Regions from separate parts of the Rossellomorea sp. NPDC071047 genome, predicted to be linked through region 1. Evidence: a T-box and tRNA genes for the amino acid it is inferred to sense, from the RefSeq annotation. Region 1 holds a T-box; the other holds one or more tRNA genes.
What was found. A T-box is a leader RNA that pairs with one kind of tRNA and senses whether it is charged. The one in region 1 lies ahead of ACQKFO_RS00385 (valine--tRNA ligase), so its partner is inferred to be a tRNA-Val.

Region 1 (15,908 bases):
GTTCAATGGTTTTCGTATCTCCCAACTCAAATTCTGTCCATTCTCCAGTAGTTTCTTCTTCATTTAGAAGTTGATAGTTGTAAGAAACATCCCTTCCTGGAATACCGTTGGAGAGATAGAACTCCACTTCATTCGATACGGAAGAACCATTATCTAAAATATTATCAGTGATAGGGTCTTTAACAATTAATTCAGGAACGAATGGTAAAACAGCCGTTGCTCCATTTCTGTAGATAATAGTTAGCTGAGTGGATTCACTCTTCAATGATTGTACTGGAATAATCGGGTATCGGTCATCCATTCCAGCTTCCAGTGATGCTACAACACTTTCCGTTTGCCCCTGTATTCTTACCTTCTTGATCGTACCGTTTGAATAACCATCAAATGCAAATTCTTTTCCATTTTGCAGCTGGCGTGTCCTTACTTTCGCACTGATTTCGTTATTATTCGGGCTTAGATTGCTACTTACTTTGTTCCCGTATCTTGAATCGACATAATAGACTTTCGCCTGTGGCATTTTAACATTATTTATTGCCCAGACGGCGTTCATCGTTATGGGTATCTCAAGTGTAGGTTTAGTAAAAGCACCGTTTTCAAACATCATTTTTTGTTTAACCCTGATCATGGCAATTTGTTGCCCATTAATATTCTGGATTGTTACACCAGAACTTTCTTTAACATTGATACCATCAGGTAAGGGTTGGTGTATAATGATCTCACTTAAATCACCTTTTGCTTTTGGATTTACCAACCCGCCAAAATCCAGTTTGAACAGTCCGGTGAAAGTATTCGTTTCTCTTCCATCCTCAATAATTAAATTGAACAGATCTTGATTGATTCTATTAAAGTCTACCCTTCCTGTTACCGATGCAGGTGCATCATCTTTCACTTCAATCGTCACCGACTTTTTATCACTTGAACGGAAGTCTCTTTCTTCTGCCGTTTTAAACTGTACTTTTAAATCCTTAAACGTATAGGATCCCTTGTTAGAGAATTCCACAGGAAGTGATACTGTAATCGGAGTCGGTACGCCCTGTCCTACTTCATATACTGTGGAAAATGGCAGATACACTGTATTATTAATCACTTTGTATTGATTTTGGTCAACTGTCACATTCTCAGGCAACTGTACGACAATTTCACCATCCAATTTAACGGAATTTAATTTATTGGCCAATTTTTCAAATGCATCGGAGACACTTCCTTCACTTGCTTTGATGAAGCTGCCCGACGTTTGTTGTGCCAGCATTTCGAGATAACGATCGTCCAGATCTCCTTCTCCATAACCTAAGGTATGCATCGTGATTTTATCGTTGTATATTTCCTGGGATACTTCGAGTCCTTTTTGTTTGATCAAAGCTTGCATTTGCTGACTATTCGTTTCCAACTCACCCGGATTGTACCAACCTGCATTAAATGACGTACCATCCATAGTAAATGACGGAATGTATAAAGACTTCAATTTACTATTATCATGGGCATATATTTTATGCATCCATCGATTGTAACTGTATCTATTTTGAAAGTCATATACCAGTTGTTGATCACTCTCGACAACACTTGTTTCACCGCAAAAAAACCAAACTGGCTTCGTACATACTTCTTTTTTCACTTTTTCAATCGCCGTCGCAATCATCGGCTGTCCATCAGTTAAGAAGACAATGTACTTTTCATTCTTGGAATCTTTCAGCATATTCTTCGCTGCACGCAAGGGGTCTGTATAATTGGTGCCTCCATAAGCGGTGGTATGTAACATGGAAGTTTTAATGGCATCGAGGTCATTACTTAATGGAAGTATCGTTTCTATATCTGAAGAAAACGTAATAAGAGAGAACCGGTCATTACTTTGTTTGTTCTTCTCAAAGAATTGTACGGCATTGGTCAATCCATCCTTTGCACTTTGCATTTTATCCCTGGTGCTATTCATCGATCCTGATTTATCAAAGACAAAAACGACGTCTATAGGAGGTCGATTCGTTTCTTTCACCTCTCCTATTGGATTGATATGAAAGTCTAATGATGCTTTGGCATTACTATCCACAGGTTTTACAATTACTTCTTGGGACGGGGTAACATTGAAGTCTACTCTTAAATTTGAAGCTCCCTTGGCATAGGTGTTTGTCGAATGTAAATTAAATGCCAGAAAAAGGATGAAAAGTAATAGTAGTGAAATCTTTCCCTGAATTCTCATAATATCCCTCATTTGGTATCCTATAATGCTTTTATTATATCAATCTTCAAACTATTATAATAGGACTAAATACTCAAAACATAGAAAAAAGATGTCTATTGTCGAATAGACACCTTTTGACTATTTCACATACTGGGCCACCCGATTCCGCCCGGCCTGTTTCGCCCCGGTATAAAGGGCCCGGTCCGCATGGCGGATGAGTGCCAGGGTATCTTCAGCATCTTCAGGTGCGGTTGAAACTCCGATGCTTGCAGTGATCCGGACCATCATCTGTTTGTTGGATTCATCCAGGCTGTCATGGAGGGTGAATGGTTTGCTGGCTATCGCACTCCTGACATACTCAGCCAGACTGAGCGCTTCATCCCGTTTTGTATCCGGCAGAAGGATAACAAATTCCTCCCCTCCATACCTCGCAACCGTTCCCCTGGTATCGATAAGGGTGCTAAGGCGGTCTGCAAGTTCAATCAGGATTTCGTTACCGCTCTGGTGACCATAGTTATCGTTGATGACCTTAAAATGATCAAGGTCGAGCATGATGAGGGATAGACTTTTCCTTTTCCCAACATCTAGATGACTGAATTCCAGGGTCAGGAGATCTTCAAAGTAGCGGTAATTATATAGTCCTGTCAGGGCACACCGCTCACTGTTTTTCTTCGTTCGTTCATGATGCCTTGCATTTGCGATCGCCACTCCGAAATAGGAGCATAAAATATCGACGATCATCAATTGATATTTTTCATAGGCCTTCTTTTTGGAAGAAGCCAAGAGAAGGATCCCTCTTACCTTTTGACTTCTTACAATGGGAACGCATAAAACGCTCTCCACTCCATCAGGCATGTATCCCTCAGCGATGCCTGTCCATTCAGACCGTGAAGTATAGAGGACGGACTTCCCTGTTTCCCACACTACACCGCTGATCCCCTGGCTTTTCTTTAATGGACGCAGGTTATTTGACTTCATTTCTCCATTTTCAACACGTCTTAACAGGACAAGTTCTTCTTCCTGGCAGTCGAGAATATAGGCATATTCAACCGGCAGAGTCTCTATGATCTTCTCTATGAATATATCGAGCACTTCATTTACTTTAAGGCTTTCCGTTAACTGGTGACCGATTTCACCCGCTTTTTGAAGATATTCATTGATCTTTTCAGAAGAGTTATACATCTTCAAGATGATCGATAAGCTCACAAAAGGGATACCGATCAATAAAGAAGCGAAGGCTCCCAGTTCAAAGGTTAAATAATAGAGTGATAAAGAAAGGGGGAACATGATCATGTTTGCTGTAAAATCCCATACAAAATCCTTACTGTAAAATCGGACATCACTATTTACTACATAGTGTTGATAGAGCAGAAGCAATATCTGGTTAACCATGATCGATACGATTTGATAACTCAGAATAGGCAGGATCAATTGACTGATATCCCTTAATCCGACTTCTCCGCCGAATAGAAAATAAACAAGCCCACTGACTAATGAAACGATGAAGAACATAACTGAATTCAAAGGGATTCTATGCCAATCATTTTTGGTCAATTGTAGCCGGATGAGTAATGGAATAATAGAAAACTGCATGAGGATGATCTCAACAAATAATCCATACTTTATAAACCCTACAAGGGTCACCCACTGGATGAAGAAGATGGTCGCACCATTTATCACGATGGGCATAAGCGGGATAAAAGTAGCGAAAGCCACCAGGGTTAATAGCTCTAACTCATTTCCTGCAATATTCTCAGGAGGATAGTATTGATATGTAATGTACAAACCAGCGGGTACAACGGCCAGCCAGGACAGAAATATGTACAGCTTCTTTTTTACTGATAACGTCATATCTATCCTCCATAGGTCCACGATTAATTTAATATAGTCCGATCATACTATACTAGTTAAATAGTCACAAGTTTAAGAATATTTTATCAAAGCAGTCCAATAAAGTCACTTATTATTTTCTGTAATTTTCCAATTGGTCCATTAGAAATGGTTTTACTTCGGATAAAAAGTATAGTGATCCTGTTATTAACAGGACATCTTCTTCTTTCATGCTTTGTATTTTTTCAGTAAGGTAATCTCTCCAGTGGTGAACTTTCTTCTTGTTGGAATGGGAGGATAATTCATAAAGCTCTTCAACTGACGCGACTCGTGGAAAGTCAAAGGTCGTAAATCCAATTGCGTCCACCGCTTCTTCCAATTGAGTAATCATCGGTTTCAGCTCTTTGTCGTGCAGGGCGGAAAAAAGAACCGTTACTCTTTTATGATTAAAGCGGTCCTTTATGGTTTTCATCAAGGCTTGTACCCCTTCAGGATTATGGGCACCGTCAATATAAATCCCGGGATTGTATGATAGAGCCTCCATTCTGCCTGGCCATGAAGCCTTTTTCAGCCCCGCTTTAATATAGCTTCTTGCTATTTTATGCTTTTCACCAAGAAGTTCTATCACTTTAATGGCTATCGCTGCATTATTGATTTGATGTGCACCGATCATGGAAAGCTCATAGGTTTCATTTTGGACTGGAGACGTGTATTGGAACTTCTCACCTCTTTCGAGTATGGCTTGCCGTTCCACAGAAAAATCCTCTCCAAGTTCGAACAGGTCACTATTCATTTCCAGCGCTTTCTTTCTTATCACTTCAGCCGCTTCTTTCTGGTGAACCCCTGATATGACAGGAACAGAACGTTTGATGATGCCAGCTTTCTCAAAGGCAATGTCTTCTAAACTGCTTCCCAGAAATTGCATGTGATCCAGTCCGATGCTTGTGATCACTGAAATCATCGGTGTGATGACATTCGTCGAATCAAGCCTTCCTCCAAGTCCAACCTCATAAAGGACAAGGTCTACCGTTTGCATTTCGGCAAAATAGTAAAAACTCATGGCTGTTATGACTTCAAATTCAGAGGGGGTTCCCCATTCAGAATGCTCCATGCTTTCGGCAACGGGCTTTATTTTCTCCACAAGAAGAGTTAAATCTTCATCTGATACAGGCTCTCCATTGATGCTGATCCTCTCATTGAACCTCTCAAAATAGGGTGAAGTAAATGTGCCTACTGAATACCCTGATTCCTGTAATATATTTCGTAAATAGGTGACAGTCGAACCCTTCCCGTTTGTACCCCCGATATGAACGGTTTTAAGCTTTACATGTGGATTCCCAAGCTTCTCTAGTAAGTACTGCATTCTCTCCAGACCCGGCTTGATTCCAAGTCTGAGTCTTGAGTGTATCCATCCAACGGCCTCTTCATAGGTTAACAATTTCAGTCACTCCCCTAGGTTTCATTAGAAAGAGGGCTCAGATCAGGGCAGATTGCCGGTGAGAAAAACCTTCATGCATCCCCTCAACCTTAACAATCAGACCCGATTCTAAAGCCCTCTTTTTATCCTCTGTTCAAAAGATTATAGTGATTTAAGCTCTTCGATTCTTGCTTTAACAGTCGCTTGTTTCTCTAAATAATCTTTTTCTTTTGCTTTTTCCTCATCCACTACATTTTGAGGCGCCTTGCTCACAAATTTTTCGTTGTTTAATTTGCCTTGAACGCGGGAAACTTCTTTCGTCCACTTCTCCAGTTCTTTTTGAAGACGGGCAATTTCTTCTTCGATGTTGATTAATCCTTCTAGTGGAAGGAATAAGTCTACACCTGTTACAACCGCCGTCATCGCTTTATCTGGAGTTTCTAAATCTGTACCCATTTCAAGCTTCTCTGGATTACAGAATTTTTCAATATACGCTTTGTTCTTCTCGATGATCGTCAGGGTGTGTGCATCTTTTGCCTTCAGCATCAAGTTGATCTGCTTGCTCATCGGAGTGTTTACCTCAGCACGTACATTACGTACAGCACGAATGATGTCAACGAGCAGCTTCATCTCTTCTGCTGCCGCTTCGTCTGTAAGTTCATCTTGAACCGTCGGCCATGCAGCTACAGTAATGGATTCGCCTTGATGCGGCAAGTTCTGCCATATTTCCTCGGTAATAAACGGCATGAATGGGTGTAAAAGTCTCATTGTGTTGTCGAGTACATGGGCCAGAATCGAACGGGTCGTTTTCTTAGCCGCTTCATCCTCTCCATATAGAGGCAATTTCGCCATTTCAATATACCAATCACAGAAATCATCCCAGATGAAGTTGTAAAGAACGCGTCCCACTTCACCAAATTCATATCGATCGGCTAATCGTGTCACGGTCTCGATCGTTTCATTTAAACGGGTAAGAATCCATTTATCCGCAACTGATTTTTCACCGGAAAGATCGATTTCGTCATACGTCATTCCGTCCATGTTCATAAGGGCGAAGCGTGATGCATTCCAAATCTTATTCGCAAAGTTCCAAACAGATTCTACTTTCTCAAAGGAGAATCGTAAATCCTGCCCCGGGGAGCTGCCTGTAGACAGGAAGTAGCGAAGGGAATCGGCACCGTACTTTTCGATGACATCCATCGGATCTACACCATTGCCTAATGACTTACTCATCTTGCGTCCATCTGCATCCCGAACAAGACCGTGAATCAGTACGTCTTTAAATGGTCGCTCCCCTGTGAATTCCAGTCCTTGGAAAATCATGCGCGATACCCAGAAGCCGATAATGTCATAGCCGGTCACAAGTGTATTCGTTGGATAATAGCGTTTAAAATCTTCCGCATCCAGATCAGGCCAGCCCATCGTTGAAAACGGCCATAGAGCTGAACTGAACCAAGTATCCAGTACATCCTCTTCTTGTGTCCAGTTTTCGATGTCTTCCGGTGCATCGTTGTTTACATAGATTTCGCCTGTTTCTTTATGATACCAGGCCGGGATGCGATGTCCCCACCAAAGCTGACGGGAAATACACCAGTCACGCGTGTTTTCCATCCAGCGCAGGTAAGACGTCTCAAAGCGGTCAGGTACAAAGTTGACTTTGTTCTCTTCCTGCTGAAGTTTAACCGCTTCTTCTGCCAGAGGATCCATCTTAACGAACCACTGAGTCGAAAGATAAGGCTCAACCACTGCTCCACTTCTTTCTGAGTGACCGACTGAATGCATGTGCTCTTCAATTCTGAATAGAACTCCCGCTTCTTGCAGGTCCTTTACAATTTCTTTGCGGCACTTAAAGCGATCCATGCCTTGGTATTTATCCGCCTTGTCATTCATCGTTCCGTCTTCGTTCATCACAAGAACGCGTTCTAAGTTGTGACGATTACCGATTTCGAAGTCATTCGGATCGTGAGCAGGCGTTATTTTCACTGCACCGGAACCGAATTCCATATCAACGTAGTCATCTCCTACAATCGGAATTTCCCGTCCTACAATTGGAAGGGTAACGGTTTTGCCGATTAAATGTTTGTAGCGATCATCTTCCGGGTGAACCGCAACGGCCGTATCACCAAGCATCGTTTCTGGACGTGTTGTGGCAATTTCTATGTGACCACTTCCATCAGCCAACGGATATCTCATATGATAGAATGCACCTTGTACATCCAGATGAATAACCTCAATGTCTGAGAGGGCCGTTTTCGTTGCCGGGTCCCAGTTGATGATGTATTCACCACGGTAAATCAGGCCTTTGTTATAAAGGTCTACAAATACCTTTTGTACAGCTTCCGATAAGCCTTCGTCCAGCGTGAAACGCTCACGGCTATAATCCAGGCCTAATCCAACCTTAGACCATTGCTGACGGATATGCTCAGCATATTCTTCTTTCCATTTCCATGTTTCTTCTACGAACTTTTCACGGCCTAAGTCATAGCGTGAAATGCCTTGATTGCGAAGTTTTTCATCCACTTTCGCCTGTGTCGCAATCCCGGCATGGTCCATACCCGGCAGCCATAATACATCGTATCCCTGCATACGCTTCATTCTAGTCAGGATATCTTGCAGTGTAGTGTCCCAAGCATGACCAAGATGAAGTTTTCCTGTTACGTTCGGAGGAGGAATGACAATTGTGTATGGCTCCTTCTCCTTATCACTTTTGGCTTCGAAATATTTACCTTCCAGCCACCATTTGTATCGGCCCTGCTCAATGGCATTTGGATCATATTTTGTCGGCATAGATAATTGCTGATCTTGAGTTTCCATTTGTTTTCCTCCTATAGTAGTGCGAATCACTACACTTTTCTAAAAAAATAAAAAAATCCCCCGTCCTGTGAAAAGGACGAAGGATTCCATTCGCGGTACCACCTTTTTTCTCAGGAGAAATAAGCCTCCTGAACTCTCGACGATCATAACGGCTTTTAACCGGCTTCTACTACTGAAATTCATAGAAACAGCTCTTCAGGCGACCTTCCATTGTCTTAACGTAGAAAATCTCTCAGCTAACGATTTTCCTCTCTGAAAGTAAGGATCAATGTACTCTTCCTGTTCATTGCTTTTAAGTATTATTTATTTACTCATTATAGTATCGGAAAAGATAAACTTTCGTCAATCATTATCGCCAATTTTTCATAAAAATATTCATTTCGCCTACTCAGGCACCATTCTTTTTCTCATTTCATAGAATAAAGTAGTGAATATACCCAGGAAAGTGAGTGGACGAATATGAAGAAGATCAATCAATACACCATGCAGAAATGGATGGGGAACGCCCGGTTAATATGTAAACAATTCATCATACCCTTTACCATCTTTCAAGGTGTCCGGACCATTTTGCTTCCCACCACTTTTGATGTCCTTCTATTAACTCTGTTTATCGGTATCGGCCTTGCCATTTATTTTGATTGGATTTAATGGACTGACGAAAAGTGGACTTCGCCAGTCCTTTTTTTTATTCTGCCTCGGCCTCCTGCTCCTGCTTCTTTTTTTCCATTTCATCTAAACGCATGACCACATATTCCGTGTTTTTCAGAAGCCAGTAATGCCGTTGCAGTTTCTTAAGGGATTTCCGTTCATTCCGTTTGTCCTTCACTGTATGAAAATACTTTTCCACCACGGCGATGACAGAGCTTGGATAAGCTAAATAGCTCATGAACAGGAGCCGCTCCTCATTACGGACGGTAAAATGCTGAAAATACGTGGTGAGCCACTCGATACATTCCTCATAATACTTAGGATAGGTTTTCAATGTTCTGGACAAAAACGGCAGCAGGTCATGGAACGGTGATGCCATCTTTGAGTTCTCAAAGTTGTGAAAATACCCCATGCCTCTTTCGTCGAATAAAAAATGCTCCGTCGATACCTTTCCATGTGTAATGACCGTTCTGACCTTCTCAAGATCCTTTGTATCCTCATACCATTCATCCAGCATTTTCCGGGAAAATTTCAGAGCTTGGGAAGCGTCCTTATAGTACATACAAAAATGGAATTGAAAAGGAGACATATATGTTGTCCTTTCACATGCTTCCACATACTCATCGAGAAACTGCTGTTCTTTATCCCACCTGGATGTCAGCTGCTCATAATGAGATTCTCTCTCTTCTTTATCAATCTTTACTTCTTGAGAGGAGAGAGTATGAAGCCTTGCCAATTCCCGGAACATTTTCTGATGCTTTTCAAATTGATCTTCCCTTTCCTGGTTTAAGAGCCAGGGCATCACATAATATAACTGCCCATCATTCCACACTGCATAGCGCCCATCCAATGTCGGATAGATCGGAACAATCCGGTTATAGCCCCTTTGAAACAACATTTGTACATTCCTGACAAAATCAACTCCAGTTTGGGCAGGCAGCTGCTTCACAGCAAGTGTCCCTTTATTGGAGAATACTTTGGAAATCTTCCCGTAATTCTCAACAAAATGGGGTTCGACACCATAAGGTTGTAAGACAGGCTTTAATCCCTCCAGCGTTTGTACCATACCTCTCACCTTCTAAGATTACTTTTCTAAAAAAAAACGGACTAACTCCAATGAATTTGGTGTCAGCCCCGCAGTTTCTTCTTTATTGCAATTGCGCTCTACCCAGATGGGAGCGACTTTGCTATATGCCTTTAACCCTTGAAGACAAATTCGCTTTTCGGAATATATAGAACCTGCCCTACATAAACGTCTTGATTGGCTTCAAGTTGATTGACCCTCAATAGCTGAGGAATGGTTAGATCATACTTTTCTGCGATATAATCCAGCGTCTCTCCCTCTTGAACAATGCATACCCTTAATGTCGCACCCCTTTCCTCTTCTTTTCTCGCAAAGAAATCGGTAAGGGAGATGCTCTCATATTTCTTTTTACCTTTTGTCTTTTTCTTTTCATCCTTCTCTTCACCGCTATCTTCCATTTCTGCTTCCACTGCGGATGATGAAGAGGACTCTTCCTCCTCCTCCTGGTGTTTATATTTAGGAGGCGGTGTGTAGGCAGCCTTTGGTGCAGCCGGCTGTTCTTCAGATGACTCGCTCAGTTCATGTTGTGGCATTTCAAACACGTTTTCTTTTCGGTAATAATTTTCCTCATAGGTATGGGCAGGGTGAGCATCGTATTGAATCTGTACGGGTATCTCATCGTCTTCTTCAGATGGCGGTGTCCGTCCTTCCAGATTAAACGGCTGGTACTCGTCGTCTTCAGTATCCTCTTCTTCCTCCTGCTCTTCAACGTTTGCCGTTAAATCCTCGACGTCGTAGTTCTCATACTCGTATACTTCTTCTCTTTCTTCTTGTTCTTCTTCTGTCTCTACATCTTCCTCTGTTGTATCCACTTCTACTTCAGCAACTGCACTCGAACGGTAAAGCGGCTCATAATCTTCCTCTCTGCTGAATTCAGCTTCAAGAGGAGTATGCGTCTGCTGTTCTCCATAGATTCCTGTAATCGTTAAATCGGCATTCAATTTTAGACAGGCATTCTCAGGAACCATGTAGTCGAAAGACTCAACGAACACATCGATATCGCCCAGATTGGCAATTCTATTTTTCGGGATCGTCACATCGACCGGGAAACGGTGAACAAATTCATACTCACCTTTTTCCCTCTTTTCAACTATTTGGACAAACTTACCTCCCGTTTCAAACTCATCCTCTTCATCGTCCCTCGGTGAGGTTGGTAAATATTCACCGGATAGATCAAGGCTTCCTCTGATAAGTACATACTGCTCTTGCTCTTGTATCGTTATATGAGGATCTAAGGAGATAGATAGCAATTCTTCAACTTCCTGTCCTTTTTTAAACCAAATTGATTCTTCCAAGGAAAATCGCAAACACGATTGTTGTTCTTGTGACAAAGAAATTCCTCCTTTCAGGTTCCAAACAAAGAAATAGTAAACAATGCCATTATCACTTTATGAACCGAAAAGGAGGAATATGATAGGAAAACGAATATAAATAGCCGATCCCCATAAAAAGGATCGGCTACCATCATTACTTCTTACTAATCTTTTCAAACGCTTTTTCCGCTGCTTCGAGGGTCTTTTCAATATCATCATCTGTGTGTGCTGTCGATAAGAATAGTCCTTCGAATTGGGAAGGTGGTAAGAATACACCTTCATGGGCCATTTCACGATAGTAATCGGCAAACATCTCTAAATCTGATGATTTCGCACCTTCGTAGTTGGTTACTTCTTCATTCGTGAAGAAGATCCCGATCATGGAACCGGCACGATTGATTCTATGAGGGATGTTATGCTTTTCTGCCGCTTTCTTTAAGCCCTCTTCCAACAGGTCTGCTTTCCGTGCGAACTCTGTGTACGTTTCAGGTGTCAGCTGGCTCAGGGTTTCGTATCCTGCCGTCATGGCCAACGGATTTCCGGATAGGGTTCCGGCTTGATAAATCGGACCGCTTGGAGCGATTCTTTCCATGATTTCAGCTTTACCGCCGTATGCACCTACAGGCAGGCCTCCACCAATGACTTTACCTAAACAAGTTAAGTCCGGGGTTACATTGTAGTAGCCTTGGGCACATCCGTATCCGACGCGGAATCCAGTCATGACTTCATCAAATATCAGCAGAGAACCATGATTTTCCGTTATTTCACGAAGGCCCTCAAGGAAGCCGGGCTGAGGAGGAACGACACCCATATTGCCGGCAACAGGTTCTACGATCACGCCCGCGATGTCATCACCGAATTGTTCAAAGGCATAACGGATGCTTTCCAAGTCATTATAAGGTACCGTAATCGTATTCTTTGCCACGCCTTCAGGTACACCAGGGCTGTCCGGCAACCCAAGAGTCGCAACGCCTGATCCTGCCTTGATTAATAAGGAGTCTCCATGACCGTGGTAGCAGCCTTCGAACTTGATGATTTTATTGCGTCCAGTGTATCCACGCGCAAGACGCAGGGCACTCATCGTCGCCTCCGTACCTGAGGACACCATACGGACCACTTCGATACTAGGAACTCTTTCAATGACTAGTTCGGCAAGTTTGTTTTCAATCTCTGTAGGGGCTCCGAAGCTTGTCCCGTTTTCCGCTACTTTTTTGATGGACTCCACCACGCGGTCATTGCTGTGACCGAGAATGAGTGGTCCCCACGATAGAACATAGTCAATATATTCATTTCCATCGATATCGTAAATTTTGGCACCTTTTCCTCTTTCCATGAAAATAGGATCCATCTTTACTGATTTGAATGCCCGTACAGGACTATTAACTCCGCCAGGCATCAGTTTTACTGCTTCTTTAAACGCTTGCTTCGATTTCTCATATGAGCGCATTCCGGTTTCCTCCTTTAGTGATCTTTCAGTCATCCTTACAGGAACTTTCCACCAATTAGGATAACCAATTCGCTACATCTTTTGCGAAATACGTAATAATAAGATCTGCACCCGCACGTTTCATGCTTGTCAGTTTTTCCATTACGATTTCCTGTTCGTTTACCCAGCCGTTTTGAGCCGCTGCTTTCACCATGCTGTATTCCCCACTCACGTTATAAGCGACAACCGGTGCATTAAAGCGGTCTTTCACTTCCCGCATGATATCTAAATAGGAAAGGGCAGGTTTGACAATTAAGAAGTCTGCGCCTTCTTCTATATCCGATTGTGCTTCTCTTAACGCTTCGAGGCGATTGGCAGGATCCATCTGATACGTTCTGCGATCTCCGAATTGCGGTGTAGAGTGTGCTGCATCTCGGAATGGTCCATAGAAGCTTGAGGAATACTTAACGGCATATGACATGATCGGCACATCATGATAGCCGGCCTCGTCCAATCCGTGACGGATCGCTGCAACGAATCCATCCATCATATTGGAAGGAGCAATGATGTCAGCTCCTGCTTCAACCTGGCTGACCGCCGTTTTTGCTAAAAGATCAAGCGTGGGATCATTCAGCACTTTTCCATCTTTTACGATTCCACAATGTCCGTGGCTCGTATATTGACATAAACAAGTATCGGCAATGACGACCAGCTCAGGATAATGTTCCTTCACAAATCGGGTTGCTCTTTGGACGATTCCGTGGTCATGATACGCTTGTGTTCCTGCCTCATCTTTTTCAGCCGGAACACCGAATAAAATGATGGATTTGATACCTAAGGAAACCATTTCATCCATTTCCGCTTTTAAGTTATCCAGGGAAATGTGAAAAACCCCCGGCATGGAAGGAACAACATTCTTAATATTTTCCCCTTCCACTACAAATAGTGGATAAATTAAATCTTCTTTTCTTAAATGAGTTTCCCTTACTAACGCACGCATATGATCTGATTGACGCAGGCGGCGGTGACGGTTAAATTGCAGATCTTTCATGTGTAGACCTCCTAAGTAAATAAAGCTTTATTTTGATGATCTATTCGTGATAAATTCTTTCATTTCGTTTACCATTTCATTTACAGTATAAATGCCCGGACAGATTTTTACATATAATCCGTACTTTTCAGCCGTATTTTTTGTAATGGGACCAATGCAGGCAATGGGTATGTCCCTAATATTATCATAGAGGTTGTACTGATCGACCACCTTCATAAAATGATGGACCGTTGATGAGCTGGTAAACGTAATGATATCAGGTATCTCTTCTTCAATGACGTCCTTCAACTGACCGATGCACCCTTGTGGAAGGACGGTTTCATAGACGATCCATTCCCGACAGGACACCCCTGCAGTGGCCAGCTCTGAAGCAATGACGTTTCTTGCCAGGTTCCCTTTTGGGATCAGGACGTCGCCTGAAGGCTTCACTTTCGAAATGAATTCGTCTGCAAAGGCATCCCCTGTAAAATGCTCAGGCACGAAGGAAACAGGTATTCCATATATCCTGCAATAGTGTTCTGTTTTACTTCCGACTGCAGCAAACTTCCCGGAAAAAGAAGATAAATCGAGCTGTAATCGTTTCAATGCTTGAAGAAAGAACTTTACTCCATTTTTGCTGGTGAAAATAATCCATTCGTACGTATGTATGGTTGAGTGAAGATTCGTTTCCCACTCATCTTCATGAGGTTGAAAATGAAGGAGCGGCACCACAATCGGAACCCCTCCCACGTCTTCGATGAGGGAAGCCGTTTCACTGGATCCCTCACTTCCGCGAGTAATCAAAACCTTTATGTTTTCTAAAGGCCCTTTACCCTTCATTATTGATCTAGCTCCTCTTTCACCTGATCAATCAAAGCCTTGGCTCCCAGGTCTGTTAAGCTTTCAGCGACTTTTTCCCCTACTTGCTGAGGATCTTGACCCATCATGTATTCTTTATAAATCGTTTTCCCATCAGGTGAAGCTACAAGTCCCGTTAAAGCTACGTCCCCATTGTCTTTCAGCTCAGCAAACCCTGCAATCGGCACCTGACATCCGCCTTCCATTTTATGAAGGAAAGCTCTTTCTGCCGTGACGGTCTCAGTCGTCTCTTCACATGCAAATTTCTGAAGGAGCTCCAACAGCTCAGAATCATCTTCCCTGCATTCAATGGATAACGCACCTTGCCCGACTGCAGGCAGGCAAAGGTCTGGATCAAGGAATTCCGTTACAACATCTGATGTCCAGCCCATACGTGATAACCCTGCCGCTGCAAGGATGATCGCGTCGTAATCTTCATTTTTAAGCTTCGATAAGCGAGTATCGATATTTCCACGGATCCATTTGATTTCAAGATCTGGACGAACGGATAAAATTTGTGCCCCTCTGCGCAGACTGCTCGTTCCTATGATGGCACCGCCAGGTAAGTCTTTAAGCGCCACATGATTTTTACTGATGAACGCATCACGGTGATCCTCGCGAATCGGGATACATCCTATGGTCAATCCTTCAGGTAAGACCGCAGGCATGTCTTTCATACTGTGAACGGCCATATCGATCTCTTTATCCATCATCGCTTGTTCAATTTCTTTTACAAACAAGCCTTTTCCGCCGACTTTTGACAGGGTGACATCAAGGATTTGGTCCCCTTTTGTTACGATTTCCTTCACTTCGAATTCGTAAGAGGGATCCAGTGCTTTCAACTGATTGATCACCCAATTCGTTTGTGTCAGTGCTAATTTACTTCGTCTCGATCCAACAATGATTTTTCTCATAATGACCTCCTGAAAACTTATGAATACCAGAAATGAAATGAAGACAACCTACTGCCCAGGAAAAAGTTAATTAAAATGATCAAAAAGGCTGCAACATTAAGAAAAGCTAAAGATTTACCAAATATGTTCTTTTTAATGCGAAGATATAAATAACTACTATATAAAATTAATAGAATGAATGAACCTACTATTTTTGGATCATACCATAGGAATTCCGGCAGTTTGATGTAAGCCCATTGCAGCCCCAGTATCAAGCTCAATAGAAGCATGGCTACACCAATGGAGTTGGATATATATGAAATCTTTTCAAGTTTGGACAAATCGCTGATCCGCCATAACCTTTGTCCCCATTTTTTCTCCTTCAATAGTTTAAATTGCAGGAGGTAAAGCAAGGAAAACAC
Region 2 (15,908 bases), on a different contig from region 1:
TATATTGTCCAGTGATTACAAGATATTTCTTGAAACCATCCGTTTAAAGGAAAAGCTTAAGAGGGGTTCGATTTCAAAGAAAGATGCTGAAAAGAAGTTCCAGGATATTGTGAAGCTTCAAAAGGAAAAGACGTAGGAGGAATGTTTTGTGGGGAAATTACCAAAAACGCCCGAACAGAAAAAATACGAACAGCTGGAAAAACAATATGAAACGAAGAGGCCACTACTTAAAAATGTACTGAAGGCTTTCTTTGTGGGGGGATTCTTCTGCTTAGTCGGTCAGGCAATTACGTATATATTCATTTATTTCTTTAATTTTACTGAGCAGACAGCAGGAAATCCAACTGTTGCCACTATGGTATTTATATCAATGCTTCTTACAGGCTTTGGCGTGTATGATCATATCGGCCAATTCGCAGGAGCGGGTAGTGCTGTCCCTGTGACCGGTTTCGGAAACTCGGTTATATCAGCAGCCATCGAACATAAAACGGAAGGGTATGTCTTGGGTGTAGGCGGTAATATTTTTAAACTGGCTGGTTCCGTAATTGTATTCGGAGTGTTTTCAGCATTCATCGTTGCGTTAATCAAGACAATCTTAATTCAATTGGGGGTGATTTAATGCTTCAGGGTACAAGGTCATGGGTATTCCCAACACATCCGGCCATCCTGTCGACCGGTGTGGTCGGCGGCCCTTTTGAAAAAAAGGGGAACTTAGCAGCCGATTTTGATCAGTTTTACGATGATCTGTGGATGGGACAGGGCACATATGAAAAAGCCAATCGAACTCTCATTGAAGATGCGGTTCAGATTGCGTTGGAAAAACAGTCTCTCCAAAAAAGTGATGTACAGTTTTTCCTTACGGGTGATCTCATTAATCAAATTACCCCATCAAGCTTTGCTGCGAGGACCAATGGAATCCCATACTTCGGATTATTCGGGGCATGCTCAACATCGATGGAGGGTTTGGCGTTATCTGCGTTCTTGGTGAATTATCAAGGCGCTCAGCATGTGGTGACAGGGGCATCCAGTCATAATTCTGCAACTGAAAGACAATTCCGGTACCCGACTGAGTATGGCGGTCAAAAGCCTCCAACAGCTCAGTGGACTGTAACAGGTGCTGGTTTCGCAGTAATTGGAGAAGGAAAGTCTGTTACAACCCCTACACCGAGAGTTACCTCTGCAACCATCGGCAAGGTGATGGATATGGGATTGAAAGATCCATTTAACATGGGTGGAGCGATGGCACCAGCTGCTGCTGATACGATTGCAGGTCATTTTCAAGATCTGGGGAGAGATCCTTCTTACTACGATTTGATTATTACTGGTGATCTGGCTAAGATCGGCAGGCAGACAGCTATTGAAATGCTGAAAGAAAAGGGGTACAACTTCTCCGATCATCAGTTTAAAGATTGCGGACTACTGATTTATGGAAAAAATCAGCCGGTTCAATCCGGTGCGAGCGGCCCCGGCTGTTCTGCTACAGTCCTGTACGGTCACCTATTAAATGAAATGAAAAAAGGAACATACAAACGCATCTTAGTTGTGGCGACGGGAGCCTTGCTATCCCCGTTGACGTTTCAGCAAGGAGAAACAATACCATGTATTGCTCATGCGGTTTCCATTGAATATATGTAAAAGAAAGGAGGAAACGAAGTGTTAGCGATGTTTTTTTGGGCCTTTACAGTAGGCGGGATTATTTGTGTGATTGGTCAATTACTGTTTGATGTTGCTAAATTAACTCCAGCCCATACACTAAGCTTACTGGTTGTGGCAGGGGCGGTTTTTTCAGGATTTGGATTATACGAGCCTCTCATTGATTTTGCCGGTGCAGGAGCGACCATTCCCATAACAAGTTTTGGTAACGCCCTGGTAAATGGGGCCATGCAGGAATCACAGGAACATGGGATAGTGGGTGTCCTTACGGGGATGTTTGAAGTGACAAGCTCAGGGATCTCGTCGGCAATCATATTCGGTTTCATTGGGGCACTCCTTTTCAAACCTAAAGGATGATAGAGGTGAAGAACGATGCCTGAATACTTAGAGGTGGCGTTACGCAGTATATTTATCTTACTTTCCTTATTTGCAATAACCAAGTTACTTGGGAAGAAACAGCTATCTAAATTGTCTTTTTTTGAATACATTACAGGAATCACGGTTGGGAGCATTGCAGGGACACTTTCCATGGATCTTAGCCTCCCTTTAAGTGAAGGACTGATGAGCATCTTATTATGGTTTTCATTTCCACTCATTTTCTCCTTTCTTTCTCTAAAAAGCGTTCGATTTAGAAGATTTGCCGAGGGGAAACCGACTGTTTTCATAAAGGATGGGAATATTGATGAGAAGGCTTTAAAGAAGGAACAGTATTCCGTTGATGAACTGCTGGAGCAATTGAGAAAGAAAGACGTTTTCAGAGCTGCAGATGTGGAATTTGCTTCATTGGACACAAACGGAGACCTAAGTGTTTTGCTCAAAAGGGAGAAAAGGCCGCTTGTTCGAGAAGATGTATTTAATATCTCACAAAAGTCCACTCCTCCACAAGCAGTCATTTCGGATGGGGAAATAGATGAAGAGGCTCTGCGAGAAGTAGGATTTCCCCTTCCCTGGTTACAAAAAGAGCTGGCCAAAAGACAATTGCAAGTTGAATCCATTTTCCTTGCCCAACTTGACCGCGAAGGAAACCTGACCTTCGACCTCTACAATTGGACAAACACACAATAAATTCTGCAAAAGCCCATACGTAATGTTCTCTCTATACATATGTTATAAGAGACTAAAGGTAAAAGAGAGGTGAAATTATATGTATGGATATGGATACGGTGGCTGTGGATATGGCGGCGGCGGTTATGGCTCAACATTTGTATTGATCGTTGTGCTTTTCATTCTCTTGATTATCGTCGGAGCAAGTTTCTGTTAGAAAGGGGTACAAAAGGCAGAATCCTCATTAGAGAGATTTTGTCTTTTTGTTTTGCTCTTTTTGTAAGGCTCTTGTGGTATAGTTTGTTGCTATTGTAGAGGAGAAGGTAATAGTTGATTTCCGCTCCAGGATGCTCGCTTTCCGCGGGGCTGGCGGTGAGCTTCCTCGGCTGTGCCTCCGGGGTCTCACCTGTCCAGCTATTCCCGCAGGAGTCGAGCATCCTGCAGCGAGAATCAACTTTCTGAGCATGAATCCTAAATCGAAAACAATTTAAACAAGCTTTTTAGCAAACAATCTTATTAAAGGTAAGTAAAGTTTGAATTTCCTTTTAAGGTTTCATTTGTGAGAAAGTCAATAATCCATTGATTTATGAAATAACATAAATTTTTTTACTCCCTTGTTGGTAGTTTGTTTTTCAACAAATGCTCAACATATCTACAATAAGAGCATTCTTGTGTTTGTGTATCTATACTTATAGCAGACAGAATGTAGTAGCACAGAGTGGATTGTAGCGGAAGGCACTTGACTCCTGCGGGAGATAGAGGAAAGGTCGAGACCCCGCAGGGCAAAGCCCGAGGAGGCTTGACTTCCTCCCCGGGGAATCTTGTGCCTGGAGCGGAAAGGAACGGTACATGTTTTCACATTACCACTCATTCAAAAGATGAATATACATTTTTAGAATCTGAGAATAATCTTTGTGAGAGAATCCAAGAAAAGACGAAGATTAATTCTTACCAGACGTACTTCAAAAAAAATCAATTCATAATCACGCTCCTGGGTTTTTCACATATGATGCTTATAGTTAAAAGGAGGCGTGATGGAAATGAATAATAACTTTTTTAAGAATTTAGAGAAGAAGACAGGCGTAAACATGAACGAAGTGTTAGAGCTTGCGAACTCATTACAAAATGCAAACTTCAAAGATGAAGCAACCGTTAGAAGCGTCATTAAACGAGTATCTAAAATTGCCAATAAACCAGTTAACAAGGAAATGGAAAATAAGATTGTACAGTCGATTGTGAATGATGGAAAACAATTAGACTTTGGAACCATCTCAAATATGTTAAATAAGGGGAAGAAATAAAAGTAATAAAAATGAAAGGAGAATGGACATAAAGGTGTGTTCCAACACGTACTTTATGTTAATTCTCCTATTTATTTTTTAACTAGAGTGTAAAAGTGATGAGATTTTTCATCCAGGCAGGGTACATAAAAAAATCTATACAGCCCATAGTATCAATGAAGCCTAAATAAAGTTTAATGTTCTACCCTATAGGGGTAACTATTATCAAGGAGGTAATGAAAAATGGGATACATTGCTCCAATTCCTCACCATCAGTATAAACAGTATCAGGAACGAGAAATAAAAGTTGAAAAACATCCATTTACCTTTCTCCCCGTGCAACCTGTAAAGCCCATGAAAAATAAAACTCAAGCACATAATGAAGAAACAGAATCGTCCTATCATGTACTTCAATCAAATCAACGCAAAGCTTCATATCACGCACTCTCTAAACGATCCATCCCAACAACATTATTAGCCCGGTTAACAGGAAAAGGAAAGCACTTTAACGAATATGTATAAAGAAGTTTAAGGGGCTTTTTTTAGTCACTTTGAAAGATCCCAAAAGGTGCATTCCTTATGGGATCTTTTAATTAATTGATGATATCTGGCCACATACATATTTGGAGGTAATCACTTGAAATTACAAAAACTTTCAGAGCGTTGCTATGCATTTACAGGGAGCGTTAACATTGGGTACTGCATGAAAGATGGGAAGGGTCTTCTTATTGACAGTGGTTTGGATGATTCTGCCATGAAGAAAGTGATCAAAATCCTTTCCAATGAAGGACTGCCATTGGATTTTTGTGTCATCACCCACGCCCACGCAGATCATTTTGGTGGAGCTCACTTCCTGAAGAAAAAACAAGGGACTCCATTGTTTGCTCCAAAACTTGAAAAAGCGATCATGGAGAATTCGATCCTGGAACCGATTTATCTATTTAATGGAGCTAATCCCATAAATGATTTGAGAAATAAGTTTCTTGAAGGACAATCAGTGGTCATTGATGATGAGTTGAAGATTGGTGAAAATAGCATTGGACCTTTTACTTTTGGAGCGATTGACTTACCGGGTCATTCTTATGGTCAGGTAGGTTTGCTTGTTGATGATGTTTTATTTGCAGCTGACAGTTATTTTGGCAGGGATACGTTGGAAAAGCATGTCATTCCATTTATCATTGATGCGGATCAAACACTGGATTCATTAGAAAAACTCCTTCACATATCATGCAAAGGAGCAATTCCGGGTCACGGGGACTATGAAGAAAACTTTGTTCGAACAGTGCAGGTGAATATCGATCTTCATCAAGAACGGATCAATTCTCTCTTAACACTAATAAATGATAGTAAAGAGGGCATTTCTTTTGAAAAGATCACAAAAGATTATTTGAATTTACACAAAATAGCTGTATCAAATGTAGGGCAATGGCTTTTGTTCAGAACATCGGTAACAGCTTATCTTACCAGTCTCGAACGAGGGAAACTCCTATCGTTCACGATTAGAAACAATGAACTCATCATTCAGCCCCATTAATACCCTTGTACTAACAGGCTTTCTCCTTCTTCCCATTCAGCATACATAACGTCCTTGGAGGAGAGGAAGCCTTGTTTTTTTATTTCGCTTAAAAGCCAATCTTCTCTTTGTTCGGCCAGCTTTAAATTATCGTAAACGATTTCTCCATCCACAATTAAAGAAAGTGGGAGAGAAGCATTTTTTGCCGGTATATTTAGGTCTTGACGCTGTACGATTTCATATAGCGGTTTTCTAATGACACTCAGAGTACCATCAGACTCCAAAAGGGCAAATTCACATTCCCTCACTGAGAAAATATCTTTTGCACGAAGCAGATGCTGAAGTTGATTCAAATCTAAGTGATTTTTCTTAAGCTCATCAAAATTGATCTTTCCTTTATTAATGATTAAGGCAGGCGTGCCTTCCAGCATATGACGGAACCGTCGGGATTTCTGGGTAAAATACTCTGTGAAAAAAATCAAACTCCCCCAGATAAAAATGGCAGCAAGAATTGGAAGCACAGTAATCTTTCCATCATAAAGGGAGTTCCCAACAAGTTCACCAAGAATTAATGCTGAAATGAAATCAAAGGCAGATATTTGAGTGATTTGAGTTTTACCAAGTATTTTTGTAAGAATCAATAAGGCAAAATATCCTACGATTAACTCGATGGCAATCGATGCGATTTCCATAAGGATCCCCCTTCCCATACACTTTCCCATTATCGACGAGTTGATATTGTAATATACTTCTTAATATGATTTGCGATAAGCAAAAAAAAGGAACAAGTAATTAAGCAGTTCTGCTTAATTACTTGTTCCTTTTAAATATCCTTCTTCATTGTTTTATGAGGGATTCCCGCGTCCAGAAACTCATCAGACGTAACCTCGTATCCTAAGCCTTCATAAAAAGGGATGGCATATGTCTGAGCATTTAATTTTAATTGGGATAAGTGCTCTTGCTTCGCATATTTTTCAATGGAAAGCATGATCTCACGCCCTGCTCCTTTTCCCCTGACGGATTCTAGAACGCATATTCTTTCAATTTTACCAAGTCCATCAAGAATACGGAAACGGCCGGCACCTACAGCGTGTGTTTGGTCGTAAAGGACAAAATGAGTGGAATCGTTTTCGAATTCATCGATTTCTTCCTGGAGTGGAACCTTTTGTTCTTCCACAAACACTGTCTTCCTTATGTTGAATACCTCTTGGATCTGATCTTCTGTTTTTGCAACTTCGACCTTCAACTCTTACTCTTCCTTTCCTAAACGGAAGGTTTCGTAAACTGTCCAAGAGCCGTTTTCTAATTGATACAACAAGTGGAATCGGTCAATGGTTTCTTCATGATCGATGCCCAGCATACGCAGTGATCCAAAAATATCCGAGTGCTCATCATTCGAAAGCTTTTGAGCGACAGTAATGTGAGGAACGAAAGCGAATTCCGGCTCGTCACCCATGAAGCTTTGACTATGCATGTCATCGTGCAACCCTTGCAGTTCAGGAGTGGAGTTCACCTTGAAATAGATTACATTGTTCACAGGCTGAAAAGAACTTACTTTGTACACTTTTAAATTGAAGGGATCGTATTTCTTTGAAATAACATTTAATTTATTGGCTATATCTTTGATTTGATCATCGTCTGCACTAAAGACATTCTTTAATGTCAAATGTGGTGGAACCAATGCATAATGAGGATCATAACGTTTCCTATAAGAGTTTGCGATATCCTGCAGCTTTTTCGATGGGAAAATGACTATACCATAATTCATTTTCTTCAATCCTCCTCTATTTAACTATCTTTGTATTATGTATAGTATAGCAAATATTTCAAAAATTTAATATAGGGCGAACGGATAGGATCTCCTAATATCAAAGTGATGTCAGCAGCTCCCATTCATTTAAAGTGAGGCAAGGGTGGTCCCTTGCCTAATCGGGGTTTAGCCAAACATCATCTTCAAAGCGCGTCTCAAATCCGGTTGCCAATATTTCCACGTATGATCTCCGTCGAACTCATCGTAAAAGGAAGAAAATCTTTTTTGATCGAATGTCTCGTGAAGCTTACGGTTTGGCTTTAAGAAGTCTTTTACTTTGCCGTCCGTCGTTTTTACCTCTGTTTCCTGTTTCCCGATGATATGGTAAATGCTTAACAAATGGGGTTGTGAGAAGTTTTCTACGGCTTCCAACACTTTCTCGTTTACGAAAGGTGACTGAAGGAGAACCTTGCCAAATGTATTAGGGTATTTTAATGCAGTCATCAATGAGACTGTCGCTCCTAATGAATCACCAACCAGGGCACGTCCCATTCCCATATGATATGTTGGGTAATGTTCGTCCAGGTACGGGACCAATTCGTGTGCTAAAAAGCGAATGTAAGCATCATTTTCTTCACCATGTGGATGGTATTTTCTTCTTCGGTCCTCAACATCTTTGTATGGAACTCCCACGATAATCATGTTTTCTATTTCCCTATTTTCGAGAAGTTCATCAGCCAGGCGAGGTATTCTTCCTAGCTGGAAATAGTCCTTACCATCCTGGGTGATCAGTAGAGAATATTTATAGAGGGGAGAAAAAGTAGCCGGCAGGTATACGAGCATCTTAATCTCTTCATTCAGTTCTTTACTATAGAGGTTTAATTCGGTTACAGTTCCTCTTGCGGTTGTCATGACGATAGCCTCCTATAATCAGTGTTAACGTTTACAGAAAGATTGTATCATATTCTCCCTGATAATTCCCTAAAGCGGATTGCAATACGAAAATTCAAAAGAATGGTATAATTCATGTAAGTTTATGGACTGTCCAGAAAGGGGTATCTCAATGAATAAACCTGTACATTCAAGGGATGTTACGAAAGCTGCATTACAGAGGCTGAAAGATAGAGGCGTAACAATAGAAGATATTGCTGAAATCGTCTATGAAATGCAGTATCCATATAATCATGAGTTAAATATGGAAGATTGTATCGAGAGTGTGAAGAAAGTGTTGTTAAAAAGAGAGATTCAGCATGCGATTCTTGTAGGGGTAGAATTGGATCAACTTGCTGAAGAGAAGAAGCTCTCCGAACCACTCCAATCGATTGTAGAATCAGATGAAGGGTTGTTTGGAGTAGATGAGACCATTGCTTTAGGTGCAGCATTAGGATATGGAAGCATCGCTGTTACCACTTTTGGTCATCTGGATAAAAATAAAATCGGCATCATCCGTGACCTCGATACGAAGAACGGGGAGGGTGTTCATACCTTTTTAGATGATATCGTCGCCAGCATTGCGGCAAATGCTTCTTCGCGAATTGCTCATAGCATACGGGACCGTGAAGAAAATATTTCAGAAGAAGATAAGATGAAATTTGAGGATGAGGAATTGATAGGCTAGACCATTTCTGATATATAACAGATGGACTGAAGGGGGAATGATTCCTTTTCAGTCTTTTTACTGTGGACAAACATGCGCAGGGGAGGAAAAATGAATGGTGAAATGTAACCGCTTTATACATTATGTATACATTTGTAAAATAATTGACATGACAAGAACAAGCCGCACAACAGATTTCAATCAGAATGTAGGAGCTGTATAAGGGGTTTTTTATAAAAATTGTTAAAATTTTATGTATTTGATTTGACAAGATTGTTACAGACTGTGTTACAATTATTTCGGTAAAGTAGAAATTTAATAGGGGGAATTAGAATATGAAAAAACGCAGTTTTTATCTAAGCACTGCACTACTTCTAGTTCTATCAGTCATTCTTGCTGCATGTGGCGGCGGGTCAGGCGGAGGATCATCTGAGGGTGAAGGTAACAAAGAGGTTGACTTCATCGGGATTGCTACAGGTGGAACAGGGGGTACATATTACCCGTTAGGCGGAACATTCGCTAAGATCATTGAAGATGAAACAGGAATCAAATCCTCGGCTTCAACTTCAGGGGCATCGGCTGAAAATATGGCGGCCATTAAAGATGGTAAAACTGAAATCGCTTTTACACAAACCGATATCGCATCTTATGCATCTGAAGGAACTGAAATGTTCAGCGATAATAAAGTAGAAAACGCAAGAGGGATTGCCACTCTATATCCTGAAACGATTCAAATCGTAACAACAAAAGACTCTGGTATCAAATCCGTTGAAGATCTGAAAGGGAAAGTTGTTTCTGTCGGTGAAGCCGGATCTGGAACTTTACTGAACGCAAAACAAATCCTTGAGGTCCACGGAATTGCCTTAGAAGATTTAGAAGCCCGTAATCTATCATTCGATGATTCAACCACTGGTATCCAGGATGGTACAATCGATGCGGCATTCATTACTTCAGGTACTCCAACAGGAGCGGTTGAAGGATTGGCCGCAACGGAAGATATCACAATCGTACCGGTTGAATCAGGGAAAATCAGTGAGCTGATCGAGAAATATCCATACTACTCCGAGGATGAAATTCCTTCAGGTACGTATAGTAAAGTCGATGAGGCGGTTACAACGGTTGCGGTTCGTGCAATGTTAGTAACAAATGCTGATATTTCCGAAGATGTAATCTATGATGTTACAAAAGCCATTTTTGAAAACACAGATGCAATCACTCATGCCAAAGGTGAGTTAATCAAGGCTGAAGATGGACTTAAGGGTATGGGGATTGAATTACATCCTGGTGCGAAGAAATACTTTGATGAAAAAGGCGTTTCAATGGAATAGATCCACACCAGTAGATGGACGAAGGGATAGGCCGCGTAAAACGGTCTATTCTTTTGTTTTGGTATAAGCTAAAAAATGTAATGTACAGCAGTAATAAATGGAATGGTGGGGAATTTGTTATGAAGAAAATTTCATTCATAGGAACAATTCTCATTATTCTTGTTCTTTTACTCATCATCTTTATTCCCTTTCAAACATACCTGGTAATCGAACCGAGGAGTACTGAGGGTGATCCTGTCCTTTTCAGACTTCCTGAAGATCGTACATTTTCGGTTCGTTACACTCATTCTATTCATCTCTCAGAGGTAGAAGAGTTTTATCGCCAATCTACAAACCACATTCAACAGACAAGCCTGCTTTATGAGGATACTGCAATAGGTATGCCTGCAAATGCAGAAGGAAATGAATCCTTCGAGATGACTGATGAGGGAAAATACTTAATTTCAAATATGAATAAAGTGTTCCCGTACATTGATATTCGCATCGGACAAGTGATCGCCAATCATCGTCTCGTATTGGATGGTAAAGTCTATCCTCTAGCTGACTATTTCGATAAAGGCTCTGTCGTTCGAATGCATGTAAAGAAACAAACACTATATGATCTGTGGAAAGGAGTGACCGTTGTTGGAAAAAGATAAAGAATTCGAATCATTAACCTCCGAACAACAACAAGAATTATTAGAAAAATATGACCCTGAATCATCGACGCGAAAGCTTCATCATGGTCTGTTTAAATGGGTGATTTTCTATGGCCTTTTAGCATTTTCATTATTTCAATTAGTCGCATCGATCTTTCAATTCATCCCTAGACAATTATTATTATCCATTCATTTAGGGTTTGCTTTGTCACTTGTCTTTCTTCTTTTCCCTGCCAGGAAAAAGAATCTGCGAAAAGATAAAGTGGCATGGTATGACGTCGTTCTCTCTGTCATATCTGTAGGAATTGGTGCATACTGGCCGATTATGCAAGATGACATTGTCAGCAGAGTCGGAATCATGACATCACTCGATTTTTATGTTGGTTTTGCTGCGATGATCTTAGTATTGGAGGCAACCCGTCGTGCAGTCGGTCTACCCATAACGATTATCGCCTCTACTTTCATTCTCTATATGTATTATGGACGGCTGATGCCTGGATTCCTTGCGCACAGGGGATATGATTGGGACGATATCGTTAAGACGATGTTCTTTACCAGTGAAGGGATTCTTGGAACGCCACTGTATGTTTCAGCCACCTTCATCTTCCTATTCTTATTATTCGGGGCCTTCCTCGTTAAAACAGGCGTAGGGCAATATTTTAATGATTTAGCTGTTGCCATTGCCGGTAAACGCACTGGTGGTCCTGCTAAGGTTGCAATCTTCTCGAGTGCCCTGCAAGGAACGATCAGTGGGAGTTCCGTTGCGAACGTTGTAACATCCGGTTCTTTTACGATTCCAATGATGAAAAAGCTTGGCTATCGTAAGGAGTTTGCAGGTGGAGTAGAGGCAGCAGCCTCAACGGGTGGTCAGTTGATGCCGCCAATCATGGGAGCTGCAGCATTCTTAATGGTTGAATTCATCGGCGGGATCTCTTATTGGGATATCGCAAAGGCTGCAACCATTCCTGCTCTTTTGTATTTTACAGGAATTTGGATAATGACTCATTTTGAAGCGAAGCGAATCGGTCTTCGCGGCCTTTCGGACGAAGAAATGCCTAATCGTAAAGAAGTTTTAAAGAAAATTTACTTATTAATGCCGATCCTTACGGTCATTATTTTATTAGTCAGCGGTATGAGTGTTATGCGTGCAGCACTTTGGTCAATTGTAGCTACGGTCGTGATTAGCGCGATTCGAAAAGAGACAAGGATTGGCTTTAAGGATGCAGTCGACGCACTAGTAGACGGTGCACGTACTGCGCTTTCCGTAGCTGTAGCCACTGCGGCTGCAGGGATGATAGTCGGCGTAGTGACGAAAACGGGATTAGGGCTGACACTTGCGAATGGTTTAGTTGACCTGGCTGCTGATCTAACAAATTCATCAGAAGGTAAATTAATCCTGACCCTGGTATTTACTATGATTGCATCGATTGTATTAGGTATGGGATCACCGACGACGGCCAACTATGTAATCACGTCTACAATTGCAGCTCCGGCGATCATCCTGTTAGGTGCACCTGAGTTAGCGGCTCACTTATTTGTCTTTTACTTTGGTATCATTGCAGATATCACGCCACCCGTGGCTCTTGCAGCATTTGCCGCCGCCGGGGTGTCAGGGGGAGAGCCGATACGGACAGGGGTCAATTCTGCCAAGTTAGCGATTGCTGCCTTTATTATTCCGTATATGTTCGTCCTGTCTCCTGAGTTGCTGATGATTGATACCACCATCCCGAGATTATTATGGGTTGTCTTTACGGCAATAACCGGAATGATGGCCATAGGGGCTGGGATGATTGGGTATTGGTATAGAAGAGTGTATGTAATTGAACGTTTCCTTTGTGTAGCAGCCGGTTTAATGCTGATCTATCCGGAGGGAAGCACAGATATCATTGGTTTAGTACTGTTTGCTGTTATGCTCGCTTTACAATTCTTCATCAAAAGAGAAGACAAAACACCTAAAAAAGCAACAGCATAAACAAAGATACGTGAGGATGACCCTTAATTAGGTCAGCCTCACGTATTTTAGTTTCCAATCAGGATATGGTTCGTTTCTTATAAGGAAGAAGGGGATAAGCGGCCAAAATATCATGTAGTCTGAATCTGCGGAAATCTTTTCGTAATAAGCAATAGGCCAGAATAATATCCCCATCGATTTTTTTAACTATGATCTTTCTCTTCGTACAAATGGACTCAGGAGTCATATAGATGATTTCAATGGGACGTTGGTTCTTGAATGAGCGCTTTAATACCGTATTCATTTGTGAGCTCCTCTCCTGGAAGTATACTCACAGTATATGCGAACAAATGTTCTTTTATACATGGATTCCCAAAAATAAAGGTATAGAACAAAAAATGATTGACATTTTTCCCATCATGACTATAATTTAATATATACCTTTCATTGCGACTTGTTAGCTCAGTGGGAGAGCACTTCCTTGACAGGGAAGGGGTCGTGGGTTCGAATCCCTCACAGGTCATACATAAAGAAAGCCTGCACCTTATAAATTAGGTGCAGGCTTTTTTCTTTTATATGTAGATCAATCTTTATAAAGGATTCTCAGAGTTAAACCGCCTGCCCCGGTGAAAGCGAGCATCCTGTAGCGGAAATCAACTACTACTTTCTTCTTAAGATAGCCACAAAAGTTGTGAAAAGAGCCAAGTAAAAAGGACTCTGTTGGAATTTACGTAAGAGTCCTTGCCAAATCATATCAGGATATGATCACTTCTTTTTAGTTGACTTCTAATTCTTCCTCAAAATAAAACGTGCCAGGATGTTCTTTTACGATATAAGAGAACCGCTTCATATTTTTAACGTATTGCCATTTCAATATTGTCACTGTTTCGCCAGTTTCCTTTATCGTAACCATTGCGCCATTACTAAAACGATTTTTTGTGGATTTCATTGGGCACTCCCTTTCATCTTCTCTCATTATACCACAGTTTACCCTTCATTTTAGAGTCCCATTAGTGATAAATCTTGATAAATATAATGGTAGCGCTTTAACAGGCAATAGGTAGTAATCATTAACATATCAAGAGAACGTTTGATGAGGGGTAAGGTTGTGTCAGAGGTCTGACTTTAAAAACTTCTCCTTGAAGAACTTGCTTATTTGTTTCAATACTGTTATTCTATAGAAGAATTATTTTTGTCCGGTATACGAGGGAAGAACAAGATTTGATTTTTCACCTGATATCGCAAGAATAGTAATACATTGTGTGTAAAGCACTTTAGGAGGCAACAAACATGGAAAATGGTAAAGTAAAATGGTTTAACGCAGAAAAAGGTTTCGGATTCATCGAAGTAGAAGGTGGAGACGACGTATTCGTACACTTCTCAGCGATCCAAGGTGAAGGTTTCAAATCTCTTGACGAAGGTCAAGAAGTATCTTTCGACGTTGAACAAGGTGCTCGTGGACCACAAGCAGCTAACGTACGTAAAGCATAATCTGACTTTACAACTCCAAAAACAGACTCATTCGTGAGTCTGTTTTTTTTTATGTGGATATTTAATTTACCTGGGACTATTTGGAAATTAACGGACGTCTTTCCAATATGTTCGAATGAAGAAGGCCGCTATAAAAAGCAGCCTTTCCATTCATATAATTTACTTTCCTAAATCTTTCTTGGTCACTTCACTGCGAATATTGAGTTCTTTCGAGAATTCAGTATCGCTTTTTTTGTTGTTTGGGTATTTGTTTTTTCGTTCGCGATTATCATTTTTATTAGTCATCGTTATTTCCTCCTGGTTGTAAAAGGTTTTTACATTCTTATTCTTAACAAGGGAAGCTTCGTTATCCTTGGTAAGTAAGGGAAGAGAGTTTTGAGTAGACAGAATTTTAAAAACATTATATCTTTTTCCTCCGTACAACGCTAAAATTAAAGTATATGAGTGGAGGGATTTATCGTGGAAATGAAAGATATAGTCGCATTGGTGACAGGTGGTGCATCCGGACTGGGGGAAGCTACAGTAAGGAGGATTATCGAGGAAGGCGGGAAGGCGTATATACTGGATCTCAATGAAGAGAGAGCAGCTTCTTTGAAAGAGGAGTATGGAGATTCCATTGGCTTTTATAAAACAGACGTTACAAAGGAAGATCAGGTGTTAGAAGCAATGGAGAGATCGATACAGGCTTTTGGCGGTTTTAATACTGTAGTGAATTGTGCCGGGATAGCTCTTCCGGGAAAAGTGGTAGGTAGAAAAGGGATTCACTCTCTTGAACGATTTTCGAAGGTAATAGAGATTAACTTAATTGGTACGTTCAATGTGATACGCTTGGCTGCAGATAAGATGATAGGCAATACACCAAATGACCACGGCGAAAGAGGGGTCATCGTAAATACAGCTTCTGTTGCTGCATTTGATGGACAGATCGGTCAAGCTGCTTATAGTGCATCTAAAGGTGGAGTGGTCGGGATGACTCTTCCGATTGCCAGGGAGCTTGCAAAGGATGGTATAAGGGTCATGTCCATTGCTCCTGGGTTATTTCATACCCCGATGTTTGACACACTTCCTGATGAAGCAAGAAATTCGCTTGGGAAGATGGTGCCCTTTCCACCAAGGCTCGGTCACCCATCAGAATATGCTCAATTAGTGAAGAGTATACTCGAGAATCCAATGCTGAACGGTGAAACGATCCGATTAGACGGTGCAATTAGAATGCAGCCTAAGTAAGTGGTTGAAGCTGATGAAAAGGTTTGCTTAATAAATGAATGCATGTTCATTCATTACAGGAATATGAGAACGTTTAATAAAAATTCATCACTTTGTTAGGAGGTCGAGTACGTATGAAACATCATTATTTAACGGAGGATCATAGCATATTCAGGCAGGCGCTTCGGAAATTTTTACAAAAAGAGGCTTATCCTTTCTATGATGATTGGGAGAAAAACAGGATGGTTCCAAGGGCCTTTTGGACGAAGATGGGGGAGCAGGGATTTCTTTGTCCGGATCTTGACGAAGTGTACGGTGGAAGCGGGGTGGATTGGGGATTTTCCGTGATTATCAATGAAGAATTGGAACGGGTAGGCTCTGGTTTGATCGGGATAGGATTGCATAATGACATTGTGGTCCCTTATATTTCTGAATATGGAAGTGAGGAACAGAAAAA

Region 2: it has a tRNA-Val gene. The T-box ahead of ACQKFO_RS00385 (valine--tRNA ligase) is inferred to sense a tRNA for this amino acid. The anticodon was not compared.

The regions. Positions count from the first base shown of each region.
Region 1 is NZ_JBNNJT010000001.1:71,974-87,881, reverse strand. It holds gene ACQKFO_RS00400 (vWA domain-containing protein) at 1-2,191, opposite strand, end outside; gene ACQKFO_RS00395 (sensor domain-containing diguanylate cyclase) at 2,312-4,024, opposite strand; gene ACQKFO_RS00390 (bifunctional folylpolyglutamate synthase/dihydrofolate synthase) at 4,137-5,441, opposite strand; gene ACQKFO_RS00385 (valine--tRNA ligase) at 5,583-8,234, opposite strand; T-box leader at 8,304-8,530, opposite strand; gene ACQKFO_RS00380 (hypothetical protein) at 8,694-8,882, shown strand; gene ysxE (spore coat protein YsxE) at 8,920-9,948, opposite strand; gene spoVID (stage VI sporulation protein D) at 10,080-11,297, opposite strand; gene hemL (glutamate-1-semialdehyde 2,1-aminomutase) at 11,434-12,726, opposite strand; gene hemB (porphobilinogen synthase) at 12,782-13,756, opposite strand; gene ACQKFO_RS00355 (uroporphyrinogen-III synthase) at 13,784-14,575, opposite strand; gene hemC (hydroxymethylbilane synthase) at 14,575-15,507, opposite strand; gene ccsA (cytochrome c biogenesis protein CcsA) at 15,525-15,908, opposite strand, start outside.
Region 2 is NZ_JBNNJT010000005.1:295,056-310,963, forward strand. It holds gene ACQKFO_RS18065 (sporulation protein) at 1-136, shown strand, start outside; gene spoVAC (stage V sporulation protein AC) at 149-619, shown strand; gene spoVAD (stage V sporulation protein AD) at 619-1,635, shown strand; gene spoVAE (stage V sporulation protein AE) at 1,654-2,010, shown strand; gene ACQKFO_RS18085 (DUF421 domain-containing protein) at 2,026-2,718, shown strand; gene ACQKFO_RS18090 (YjcZ family sporulation protein) at 2,798-2,914, shown strand; gene ACQKFO_RS18095 (stage VI sporulation protein F) at 3,738-3,998, shown strand; gene ACQKFO_RS18100 (hypothetical protein) at 4,221-4,499, shown strand; gene ACQKFO_RS18105 (MBL fold metallo-hydrolase) at 4,615-5,511, shown strand; gene ACQKFO_RS18110 (DUF421 domain-containing protein) at 5,508-6,182, opposite strand; gene ACQKFO_RS18115 (GNAT family N-acetyltransferase) at 6,314-6,736, opposite strand; gene ACQKFO_RS18120 (YjcG family protein) at 6,740-7,258, opposite strand; gene ACQKFO_RS18125 (alpha/beta hydrolase) at 7,427-8,152, opposite strand; gene ACQKFO_RS18130 (phosphatidylglycerophosphatase A family protein) at 8,304-8,858, shown strand; gene ACQKFO_RS18135 (TAXI family TRAP transporter solute-binding subunit) at 9,173-10,165, shown strand; gene ACQKFO_RS18140 (DUF1850 domain-containing protein) at 10,285-10,803, shown strand; gene ACQKFO_RS18145 (TRAP transporter permease) at 10,790-12,775, shown strand; gene ACQKFO_RS18150 (hypothetical protein) at 12,834-13,058, opposite strand; tRNA gene ACQKFO_RS18155 (tRNA-Val) at 13,206-13,277, shown strand; gene ACQKFO_RS18160 (hypothetical protein) at 13,530-13,703, opposite strand; gene ACQKFO_RS18165 (cold-shock protein) at 14,045-14,245, shown strand; gene ACQKFO_RS18170 (hypothetical protein) at 14,405-14,530, opposite strand; gene ACQKFO_RS18175 (3-hydroxyacyl-CoA dehydrogenase) at 14,705-15,472, shown strand; gene ACQKFO_RS18180 (acyl-CoA dehydrogenase family protein) at 15,586-15,908, shown strand, end outside.